DNA from 3 places in the Salininema proteolyticum genome. Region 3 is predicted to be linked to each of the others. Evidence: riboswitches for the same ligand, from Rfam matches in the RefSeq annotation. Region 3 holds a riboswitch; each other region holds the start of a gene.

Region 1 (3,424 bases), 3.2 Mb from region 3:
AAGGGCGGCGACACCGTCCGGGCCGTCGACGGCGTCGACCTCGACGTCCCCGCCGGCACCGTCTACGGGGTGCTCGGCCCCAACGGCGCGGGCAAGACCACGACCGTCCGCCTGCTGGCCACCCTCCTGAGCCCCGACGCCGGAGAGGCGACCGTCTTCGGACACGACATCGTCGCCGACCCCGCCGCAGTCCGCACCCGCATCAGCCTCACCGGCCAGTACGCGTCGCTCGACGAGGACCTCACCGGCAACGAGAACCTGGTCCTGCTCTGCCGCCTCGCCGGATACGCCAAGCCCGCCGCCCGCCGCCGCGCCGGAGACCTGCTCGACGCCTTCCGCCTGACCGACGCGTCGGGCAAGCTCGTCAAGACCTACTCCGGCGGCATGCGCCGCCGCCTCGACATCGCCGCCTCCCTCGTCAACACGCCCGAGCTGCTCTTCCTGGACGAGCCGACCACCGGCCTCGACCCGCGCAGCCGCAACCAGGTCTGGGACATAGTGAGGACCATCGTGGACGGCGGCACCACGGTCCTGCTCACCACGCAGTACCTGGAGGAGGCCGACCAGCTGGCCGGCCGCATCGCCGTCATCGACCACGGCCGGGTCATCGCCGAGGGAACGCCCGGCGAGCTCAAGTCCAGCGTCGGGGCCGGCGAGATCCACCTGCGGCTCACTGACCCCGGCCAGCGCGACGAGGCCGCCCGCGTGCTCGGCGCGATCCTGCCCGGCCCCGTCCAGTACGACGACGACCCGCTGGCCCTCACCGCCCTCCTGAGCTCCGGCAGCACCGCTTCCCAAGGCGCCGACGTGCTCACCGCCCTCGCGACCGCCGGCGTCGGCGTCGGCGACCTCTCCGTCGGGCAGCCCAGCCTCGACGAGGTGTTCCTCCAGCTCACCGACACCGCCGACACCAAGGAGAACCGATGACCACCACGGCCGAGAAGACGGCGGCCCCCGCCCTCTCCGACACGCCGCAGCGCGCCGAGATCCGCGCGCTCCTGGCCGGATCCGAACAGGACACCGACCCCACCGCGTGGGGCTCGGTCCGCGCCTTCACCTGGCGGGCCCTGCTGCGCATCAAGCACGTCCCGGCCCAGCTGGTGGACGTGACCATCTGGCCGGTGGTCATGCTCGTCCTCTTCACACTCATGTTCGGCGGCGCCATCGCCGGCACCACCGGCGACTACATCCAGTACCTGCTGCCGGGCATGCTCGTGATGACGATCGTCATGATCACCATGTACACCGGGATCTCGGTGGCCAACGACAACTCCAAGGGCGTGTCCGACCGCTTCCGCACCCTGCCGATCTGGCGCCCGGCCCCCATGGTCGGATTCCTCCTGGCCGACGCCGTCCGCTACACGGTCGCGGGCGCCTTCATGCTCGTGACCGGCCTGATCATGGGCTACCGCCCCGAGGGCGGGGCGGGCGGAGTCCTGCTCGGCACCGCGGTCGTCCTCGCCTTCTCGTTCTGCGTCTCGTGGATCTGGACGTGGATCGGGCTCATCGTGAGCAACGAGAAGACCGTCATGTCCATCTCGACGACGGTCCTCTTCCCGCTGACCTTCCTCTCCAGCATCATGGTCGACCCCTCGACCATGCCCTCCTGGCTGGAGCCGGTCGTGGCCAACACCCCGATCAGCAATCTGGCCGACTCGGTGCGCGGATTCTTCACCGGAGAGTTCGACGCGACGGCCACCCTGCTGACCGCCGCCTGGTCGGCGGCCCTGCTGGTCGTCTTCGGCTCCCTGACCCTGCGCGCCTACAACCGCAGCTAGCGGTCGCCCGCCCGAGGAAACCGGGACTGAGGGACCTCACAGGGGCGGGACACCGGTGTCCCGCCCCTGTGAGGTCCCTTCTACGCTGAGGGTGCCGCGGTGACGGGAATCCGGTGCGAATCCGGAACAGTCCTCGCTACTGTGAGCGGGTGCGGCTCCACCTCAGGCCACTGGGACTCGGTCCCGGGAAGGCGGTGGAGCCGGGAGGGCAGGCCCTCCGGCCCGCGAGTCAGGAGACCGGCCGCGGAGACCGGAAACCACGAGGCATGGAGAGACCCTTGACCAAGACCCGTACCCGCCCCCTGCTCACCGCGCGCCCATTGAGGCTCCGCGCGATTCCCGGCGCCGCGGCCGCACTGGCGCTGCTGGCGCTGACCGCCTGCTCCGACTCCGAACCCGGCGGGTCCACCCACGCCGCGGCCGCCGTCGACAACTGCGGCTTCGACGTCTCCGTCGACTCCCCGCCCGAACGCGCCATCACCATGAACCAGGCCGCCACCGAGATCATGCTCGCCCTCGGCCTCGAGGACCGCATGGTCGGCACGGCCTATATGGACGACGAGATCCATCCCGACCTGGCCGAGGCCTACGAGAGCGTCCCCGTCCTCTCCGAGGCCTACCCCTCCAAGGAGTCCGTCTACGACAAGGAGCCGGACTTCGTCTACGGCTCCTACCCCTCCGCCTTCGAGGACGAGGCCGCCGGTGGCCGCGACGAGCTCGACGGGCTCGGCATCGCCTCCTACCTCTCCCCCGCCGGCTGCGCCGAGGAGGAGACCTCACTGGACGACGTCCGCACCGAGATCCTCCAGATCGCCGACGTCTTCGGCGTGCCCGAGCGCGGCGAGGAGCTCGTCGCCGAACAGGAGGCGACCGTGGCGGAGGCCGCCGAGTCCCTGAAGGACGCCGATCTGTCGGTCATGTGGTGGGACAACGCCACCGACGTCCCCTCGGTCGGCGCCTGCTGCGGCGCTCCGGCCGCGATCATGGACGAGCTGGGCGTGGACAACGCCTTCGGCGACGTGGAGGGCAAATGGGGCGACGTCACGTGGGAGTCGGTCGTGGACCGCGACCCCGACGTGATCGTGGTGGTCGACGCCGAGTGGTCCCCCGCCGCCGAGAAGATCGAGCACCTGGAGTCCGACCCGGCCCTGCGGAGTCTGGACGCGGTGAAGGAGGGGCGCGTCGTCTCGATTCCGTTCTCCGCCACCACTCCGGGTTTCCGCAACGCGCAGGCCGTAGCCGACCTGAGCGCCTCCATCGGCGCGGCCGTGGAATAAGCCGTGGCGGTGGCACCCGTCAAGCGGGGTGCTCCCGGCCGCGGCTGGGTCCACTTCGCACTCGCGGCGGTCCTGCTCCTGACCGTCTCCCAGGCCGTCGCCATAGGCCCGGCCTCCCTCACCCTGTCCGAGGTCTGGTCCTCGGCGGCCGACGGCGTCGGCCTGCGCTCGTGGGGATCGACGGCGCTGCAGGCCCACATCGTCTGGGAGCTGCGGCTGCCGCGCGTCTTCACCGCCGGGATCGTCGGGGCCGGGCTGTCCCTGGTCGGCGCCGTCATGCAGAGCCTGACGCGCAACCCCATGGCCGACCCCTACCTCTTCGGCGTGTCCTCCGGGGCGACGCTCGGCGCGGTCTTGGTGCTGGTGGCC
Region 2 (3,424 bases), 2.6 Mb from region 3:
GGGCAGGTCGATCCTCTCCCGGCCCTTGAGGTCGGGGTGGGTGTCGAGGAGCCGTTCCATTCCCTCGTCGAGTTCGGCGCGGCGCTCGGGGGTGCCGTCGATGTAGTAGGAGCGCGAGCGGACCAGTGCGACGAGCCCGCGGCGGGTCACGGGCAGGGCGAAGCGGAAGACGGCGTACTCCTGGTCGGGGAACTGGGGCGCGAAGTAGTCTCCGGCGGTGGCGAGGGGCGCGACGTACTCGGCCGAGGACCAGCCGATGATCTCCGACATGGCGGCGACCCACTCGTACTCCTCGTCGCGAACGTTCCAGACGGGGGCGAAGACGCCGCCTGGCTTGAGGACGCGGCGGAACTCAGTGAGCGCCTTTTCCTTGTCGAACCAGTGGAAGGCCTGTCCGGCGGTGACGGCGTCGAGGGACGCGTCGGCGAAGGGCAGGTCTTCGGCCGGGGCCTCCTCCCCGCGGGCCCCGGGGTGGTTCTCCCGGAGCTTGGCGAGCATGCGCCCGTCGGGTTCGACGGCGGTGACGGTGTGTCCCTCGGCGAGAAGGCCGGCGGTGAGCTTGCCGGTCCCGGCTCCGACGTCGGCGACGGTGAGGGGCTCGGCCCCCAGCATGTACCGGACGGCCTCGGCGGGGTAGGTGGGGCGGATGGAGTCGTAGAGGTCGGCCTCGGTACCGAAGTTCTGGGTCATCGTCGTCCCTCTCCTTTGAGCGGTTCTGGACGGGGTTCCGTCTCCACAATTCTAACAATACGTACGTACTGTTTGCAATAGGAAAATGGACGCGGGCGAAATGAAAAGTCCTTTGAAGACCCCTCGCAGGGGCGCCTAGCTGGTGTTGCGCGAATGGCTCACGTTCGCTCGGGCCGTGGGTTTACAGTGCGCGAGCCGGTGTGTAGAGTGATCTCGACTCTAGATAGCGGTAGTCAGGAACGCGGTGCGAATCCGCGGCGGTCCCGCCACTGTATTCGGGGAGTCTCTCGCTCCGGGCGCCTCAGGCGTCCGATCGGACAGAGAATAGCCACTGGGAGACCGGGAAGGCTGAGCGGGGGACGGCGATCCGATAGCCAGGATACTGACTCGCTGTCCCGATTCTCGGGGACGAGGTATTCCCCGTGGAGGAAACATGACTGCCATCAGCGCTGCGGCGGCTTCGCCCCGCCGAATTCTCATCACCGCCCTCTCCGTCGTCCTCTTCGCGGCCGTCCTGTACGCCGTGGGCTTCGAGCAGGGCACTCTCACCGGCGGCACGCCCTGGCTCCACGAGGCCTTCCACGACGCCCGCCACCTTCTCGGCTTCCCCTGCCACTAAGGGGAGCCATGACGATCACCGACTACCTCCGCCGGGGACTGGCGGCGGGACTGCTCGCTGGGCTCCTCGCGGGCCTCTTCGCCTGGGCGGCCGGGGAACCCGCCGTCCGCGACGCCATCGAACTCGAAGAACAGGCCTCCGAACAGGAGGCCGCGCACGACCATGACGCGGGCTCCGAACAAGAGGCCGGCGCCCACGGACACGACGAAGGGGAACTGGTCTCCCGGCCCGTGCAGGAGGCGATGCTCCCGGTGGCCACCGGCCTGGTGGGCGCCGCCTTCGGCGGCGTCTTCGGCCTCGGCTACGGACTCGCCCGCCGGCGCATGGAGACCGCTGACGAATGGGCGGCCTCCTGGAAGGCCGGCGCCGCCGTCTACGGCACCGTCGTCCTCTTCCCCGCCCTCGCCTACCCGGCCAACCCGCCCGCGGTCGGAGACCCGGGCACCATTGCGAACCGGACCGGCCTGTTCACCCTGTCGCTCGGCATCGGCCTGGCGGCGCTGCTCGTCCTCTGGGCGGTGGCCCGTTTCCTGCGCTCGCAGCACTGGTCGCGGGAGGCCCGCCAAGTCGCCGTGGGCCTCGCCGCCGTGGTGGTTCTGGGCGGCGCGTGGTTCGCGCTGCCCGCGCCCGAATCGGCCGGGGACTTCCCCGTCGACGTCATGTGGAACTTCCGGCTCTCCTCGATGGGCACCCAACTGATCCTGTGGACCGCCCTGACCGCCGTGTTCGCGTGGTTGAACCTGCGCGCCTCGCACAAGGCCGCGGCCGGGACCGAGAAGAAAGCCGAAGCCGCCGCATGAGCCGTCGCTCCACCGTCCACCTGCTCCGGCACGGCCCGACATCGGCGACCCGCCGGAGCCTCTTCGCCGCCGACGAACCGCTCGACGCGAAGGGCCGCGACCTGGTCGCCGACTGGTGCGGAAGGCTGGAGGCCGACCGGGCCGCCTCCTCCCCGCTGCGGCGGTGCCTGGAGACGGCCGAACTGGCCGGGCACGCCGACCCGGTCGTCGACGGCCGGTGGAGCGAGCTCGACTTCGGACAGTGGAAGGGCCTGAGCCTGGCCCGGGCCGCCGAACTTTACCCGGACGACATGAGCCGCTGGCTGGAGGACCCCTTCGGCGTCTCCCCGCCAGGCGGGGAGACCTTCGCGCAGTTGAAGGAGCGGGTCGAGTCCGCGATGCGGGACCTCGCGGCGACCGGCGAGACCACTCTCGTCGTCACCAGCGCCGGACCGATCAAGGCCGCCGTGCTGTCGGTCCTGGAGGCCCCGTCGACGTCCCTGTGGCGCATCGACCCGATGCCCGGGAGCGTCACGACCTTCACCGCGCACGATGGAATCTGGTCGCTCCGCGCGCTCAGCAAGGAGCCCGTGCGATGAGGGCGGCCGGCATCGCGCTCGGCGCCCTCGCCGACGCGCTCTTCGCCGACCCGCGCCGTTTCCACCCCGTGGCCGGATACGGGCAGGCCGCGATGCGGCTCGAACGCGTCCTCTACGCCGACAGCCGGGCCGCCGGCGCGGTCTACACGGCCGTCGCGGTCGGCGTTCCCACGGCTGCGGTCTGGATCCTCCAGCGCCGCGCGAGCGGAGGCTGGACCGTCGTCCTCACCGCCGCCACCGCGTGGGCGGCCCTCGGAGGCCGCTCGCTGTTGCGCGCCGCCGACGGCGTCGACCGTCCCCTGGAGGTCGGTTCGCTCTCCCGGGCCCGCTTCGCGCTGCGCTCTTTGTGCGCCAGGGACGCCGCCGAGCTGGACGGAGACGAGTTGGCGAAGGCGACGGTGGAGTCCTTGGCGGAGAACACCTCCGACGCCGTCGTCGCTCCACTGTGGTGGGTATTCGCGGCGGGACCGGCGGGGATCGCCGCCTACCGCGCGGTCAACACTCTCGACGCGATGGTGGGTTACAAGACGTCCCGCTATCGGAACTTCGGCTGGGCCTCGGCCCGGCTGGACGACCTGGCGAACGTTGTCCCGGCAAGGATCAGCGCCGCCCTGGCCGCCGTCCTGGCACCCGTGGCGGGCGGCAGCACGGCCGAGGGGCTGCGGGTCTGGAGAAGAGACGGGTCCCGACACCCGAGCCCGAACGCGGGCCAGGTGGAGTCGGCCTTCGCCGGCGCC
Region 3 (3,424 bases):
CGTATCCCACATCGGTTGACTTGTCCTGTGCTGAGATCTCGTGGAAAGGCCCCTGTGGGGCCTGATTGCCGCCGCGCCCGCCATTCCGGACGACAGGGAAAGGGCATTTGCGTGGAATCCCCGACGTGGCGCCCACGGACCGCCACGGAAATCGACTGTAGCAGTGGCGAAACGACGACGCAAGCCGTCTTCGTATTCGGTCACATTAGCCCAATGTGCCTGACGGCCAGGGGGTTCAGTAGTGATCAGTCCATTACTACTTTTGCGTAGAAAGATATCGAGGCAGGACGGAAAGGCAGTATGGCCGTATGGTTTCCGCCCGATCCCCCAGGGGCCATTCGTAAACCGAGTAACTGTGCTCGTGTCGCGTTTAACACCCGGGAAAGGTTACGGCCCGAAGCCTGTCGACATGCCGACAGACCTTCTATGCGGCGAAGACTGTGTCGCTTCACTCGAACGGGGGATGGAATTCCCTGGATGGAGTCCGGGGTCACCAAGCGTAGAGGAAGCGGCGGCCCCTCATCGGGTCAAATCGCGGAATCTCGTCATCGCGGATGGACGTATGGCGGGCGGCCCCCGCGGCAGCACCGGAATCATTCACCGTCAATGCGCTCCACGAGCTGGGAGATCCCGCCGTCGGGCCGCCAAGGTTCGATAAGCCCCTCGTCCGTCCAGGCTTCCATGAGGTCCCAGACGAGTTCGTGCGCGAGAACCAGGGTCCACTCCCGATGGTCGAGGTCGCCCAGGCCGTCCAAGACCGGTTCCTCCGACAAGGCTTGCGCGATAGGAGCGCAGAGCTCGACCGCGAGGCCGTGGAGCCGGTGCGACGGCCCGATCGCGGGCACGGGGAGCTCGCCGCCCTCGCGCCAACGCCGAATCTCTCCGGAAGCCATGCTCTCGCGAACGGCGGGCACGGTCTCCCGCGTCCAGACTATGACGAGGGTCCGGCCTTCGCGGTGTTCCTCGTTGACTCCGGCCGCTCCCTCACGCGGCGGATACACCGCCCAGAAGGCGCCGTTCCACAACGGCCGCTCCACACTGAGACCCGTGTCCGGCACCGCCCCTTCCCGGCGAAGCCCGTCCCAGAGAAGGCCGTCGACGGCATAGCCGAAGACGACGGGATACACATGATTCGGGAAGCCGTCCTCGCGGAGTTCCTCCGCCATGGCGGCGACGGTGTCCCCCGTCCGGGCCGCGAGCTCCCTGGCCATCTCCCCCGAGCGACTCCGGACGCGGCCCGTCGCGTCGCCTCCGATAACGGGGAAGGACACCTTGAAGCGGTCCCCGTCACGGTGGACCAGGCGGTAGAGCTCGAAGAGCCGCAGACGGCTCTCCACCGCCGTGAACCCCCTTCGGCGGAGGTCCTCCGCCGTGCTCCAGTACCTCAGGGCGTTGAGGAGGACGCCGTTGCCGTCCATCCCCACGACATCGTGCGGGGTGCTCCTGGCCCCGAGGGCGAAGGCGTGCAAGCCCCACTGGGAGAGGTCTTCAGGCTCCATGGCCCCATTCTCTCAGCAGGGCACGACATCAGCCCTTGCGGGAGTCGCGGATCTCCGCGCGCTTGGCCAGTCGGTGGCGACGCCGGATCTCCGCCTCGTTGAAACGGCGCTCGTCATCGCCGGTCTCGAGCGTCACCGGCGGCACCCGGCGCGGTTTGCCGGCCTCGTCCACGGCCACCATGACCAGATAGGCGGTGGCGACGTGGACCGGCGGCACCGAGGAGTCCCAACGGTCGGCCGTCACCTGGACGCCGACTTCCATGGACGTCTCGCCCGCCCAGTTCAGCCGGGCGTTGAGGTGGACGATGTCGCCGACGCGCACCGGCGCCAGGAAGGCCATCTCGTCCATGGTCGCGGTCACCGCGTAACCCCCGGAGTGGCGGGCGGAGACCACCCCGGCGGCGGAGTCGACCAGCTTCATGATGATCCCGCCGTGCACAGTGCCCATCAGGTTGGTCTCGTGGTCGCTCATGATCTGCGAGAGTGTCAGCTCTGATTCGCGGACAGGCTTCGCCGCGAGCGTGTCGATGGAGGTCAACTTGCTTCCCCTCGAAGTAGTCGTCAGGCGTACGGGATCTCCGCACGCACCGGCGGCAGGTCTTCGGGCTCGCGGGCGCCTGCACGAAGCAGTCCTACTGTCCGCCGCTTCCCGGGCTTCAGCCCAGTGCCTCTGGCGGAGGTCGTTCCCGCTGACCGCTGCGGGGGCAGCTCCGGATTCCCACCGGATTCCCTCTTTCAGTCCGTCGTCGGACCGCCGGTGGCTCCGAGTCTATCCAGGCGGGCGGGGAGGGACAATATGACGTTCGTCGGTCGCGCGGGCCGGGGCGCCCCGCAGAGCGCGCTGGGAACGGGAGGTCTCGGTCTGCCGTCCGGGCGGATCGGCCGGCGCGAACGGTTGAAATTCGCTCGGACACGCGTCGCCTCCCACCACTGCCGGACTTTGTGGACCAGAATCGGGAGGTATGAGTCGCATTCTGATCGCTCTGACCTCTGTCCTGGCCACGGTCCTCATCGCCTCGCCCGCGTCCGCGGCCGAGGAGGCGCCCCGCGCGAGCGCGTCGTTCAACGGGGAGGTCCTCCAGGTCGCCTACGCGGGAGACCGGGTCTTCGCCGCCGGAGAGTTCACCCACGGCCTGGACACCGACGGCGTGTACCGCCGCCGCGACCACCTCGCGGCCGTGTCCGCCGCGACAGGCCGCCTCCTGCCCTTCCGCGCCGACATCGACGGCACCGTGCACGAGGTCGCCGCCACCGGCGACCACCTCTACATCGGCGGGCAATTCCGCCGGATCGACGGGCACTACCTGCCCAAGGCCGCGCGGTTCGACCTGGCCACCGGCGAGGTCGACACGGGCTGGCGGCCCCGCCCTTCGGGGGCGGTGTTCGCGATCGAGCCGGCCGGCGACACGGTCTACCTGGGCGGCCGGTTCGGCCAGGTCGCGGGCGAGCCGTCCCCGAGACTGGCCGCGGTGTCGGCCGACTCGGGCGCGCCCGTGGAGGCGTTCACGCCGTCGGTGGAGGACGGGGCGATCCGCGACCTCGCCTCGGACGGCGATCGCCTCTACGCCGTGGGCGCGTTCCGGTCCGTCGACGGGGACTCCTCGCTGCGGCACTTCGCCGCCGTCGACCGGGAGACCGGGCGGGCCGACGGTTCCTTCCGTCCGGGCCTGACGGCCCTCGCGTACCAGTTGACCGTCCATGAGGGATCGCTCTACCTGGCCGTCGACGGGCGTGGCGGCAGCCTCGTCTCCTACTCGACGTCGGGGCGGTTGAAGTGGTCGGTGGCGGCCGACGGCGGTTTGCAGGCCGTGGCCGTCGACGGGGACACCGTCGTCGCCGGGGGCCACTTCGACCGCGTCTGCCGGATGAAGGCGCCCGCCGTCGGCGAGTGCTACGCGGGCAAGGTGCGGCGGGGGAAGCTCTTC

What was found. Region 3 has a riboswitch for cobalamin ahead of ACFTE1_RS18835 (acyl-CoA thioesterase). Riboswitches for the same ligand answer to the same signal wherever they lie in the genome.
Region 1: linked by a shared signal. The riboswitch ahead of ACFTE1_RS04330 (ABC transporter substrate-binding protein) and the one ahead of ACFTE1_RS18835 (acyl-CoA thioesterase) in region 3 are both predicted to bind cobalamin.
Region 2: linked by a shared signal. The riboswitch ahead of ACFTE1_RS07170 (CbtB domain-containing protein) and the one ahead of ACFTE1_RS18835 (acyl-CoA thioesterase) in region 3 are both predicted to bind cobalamin.

What each region holds. Positions count from the first base shown of each region.
Region 1 covers NZ_JBHUNX010000001.1:907,499-910,922, reverse strand. The annotation lists gene ACFTE1_RS04340 (ATP-binding cassette domain-containing protein) at 1-927, shown strand, start outside; gene ACFTE1_RS04335 (ABC transporter permease) at 924-1,778, shown strand; cobalamin riboswitch at 1,859-2,038, shown strand; gene ACFTE1_RS04330 (ABC transporter substrate-binding protein) at 2,057-3,055, shown strand; gene ACFTE1_RS04325 (FecCD family ABC transporter permease) at 3,059-3,424, shown strand, end outside.
Region 2 covers NZ_JBHUNX010000001.1:1,525,305-1,528,728, reverse strand. The annotation lists gene ACFTE1_RS07175 (class I SAM-dependent methyltransferase) at 1-690, opposite strand, end outside; cobalamin riboswitch at 874-1,095, shown strand; gene ACFTE1_RS07170 (CbtB domain-containing protein) at 1,124-1,309, shown strand; gene ACFTE1_RS07165 (CbtA family protein) at 1,318-2,109, shown strand; gene ACFTE1_RS07160 (histidine phosphatase family protein) at 2,106-2,687, shown strand; gene ACFTE1_RS07155 (cobalamin biosynthesis protein) at 2,684-3,424, shown strand, end outside.
Region 3 covers NZ_JBHUNX010000001.1:4,084,467-4,087,890, forward strand. The annotation lists gene ACFTE1_RS18830 (hypothetical protein) at 594-1,499, opposite strand; gene ACFTE1_RS18835 (acyl-CoA thioesterase) at 1,528-1,971, opposite strand; cobalamin riboswitch at 2,075-2,270, opposite strand; gene ACFTE1_RS18840 (hypothetical protein) at 2,462-3,424, shown strand, end outside.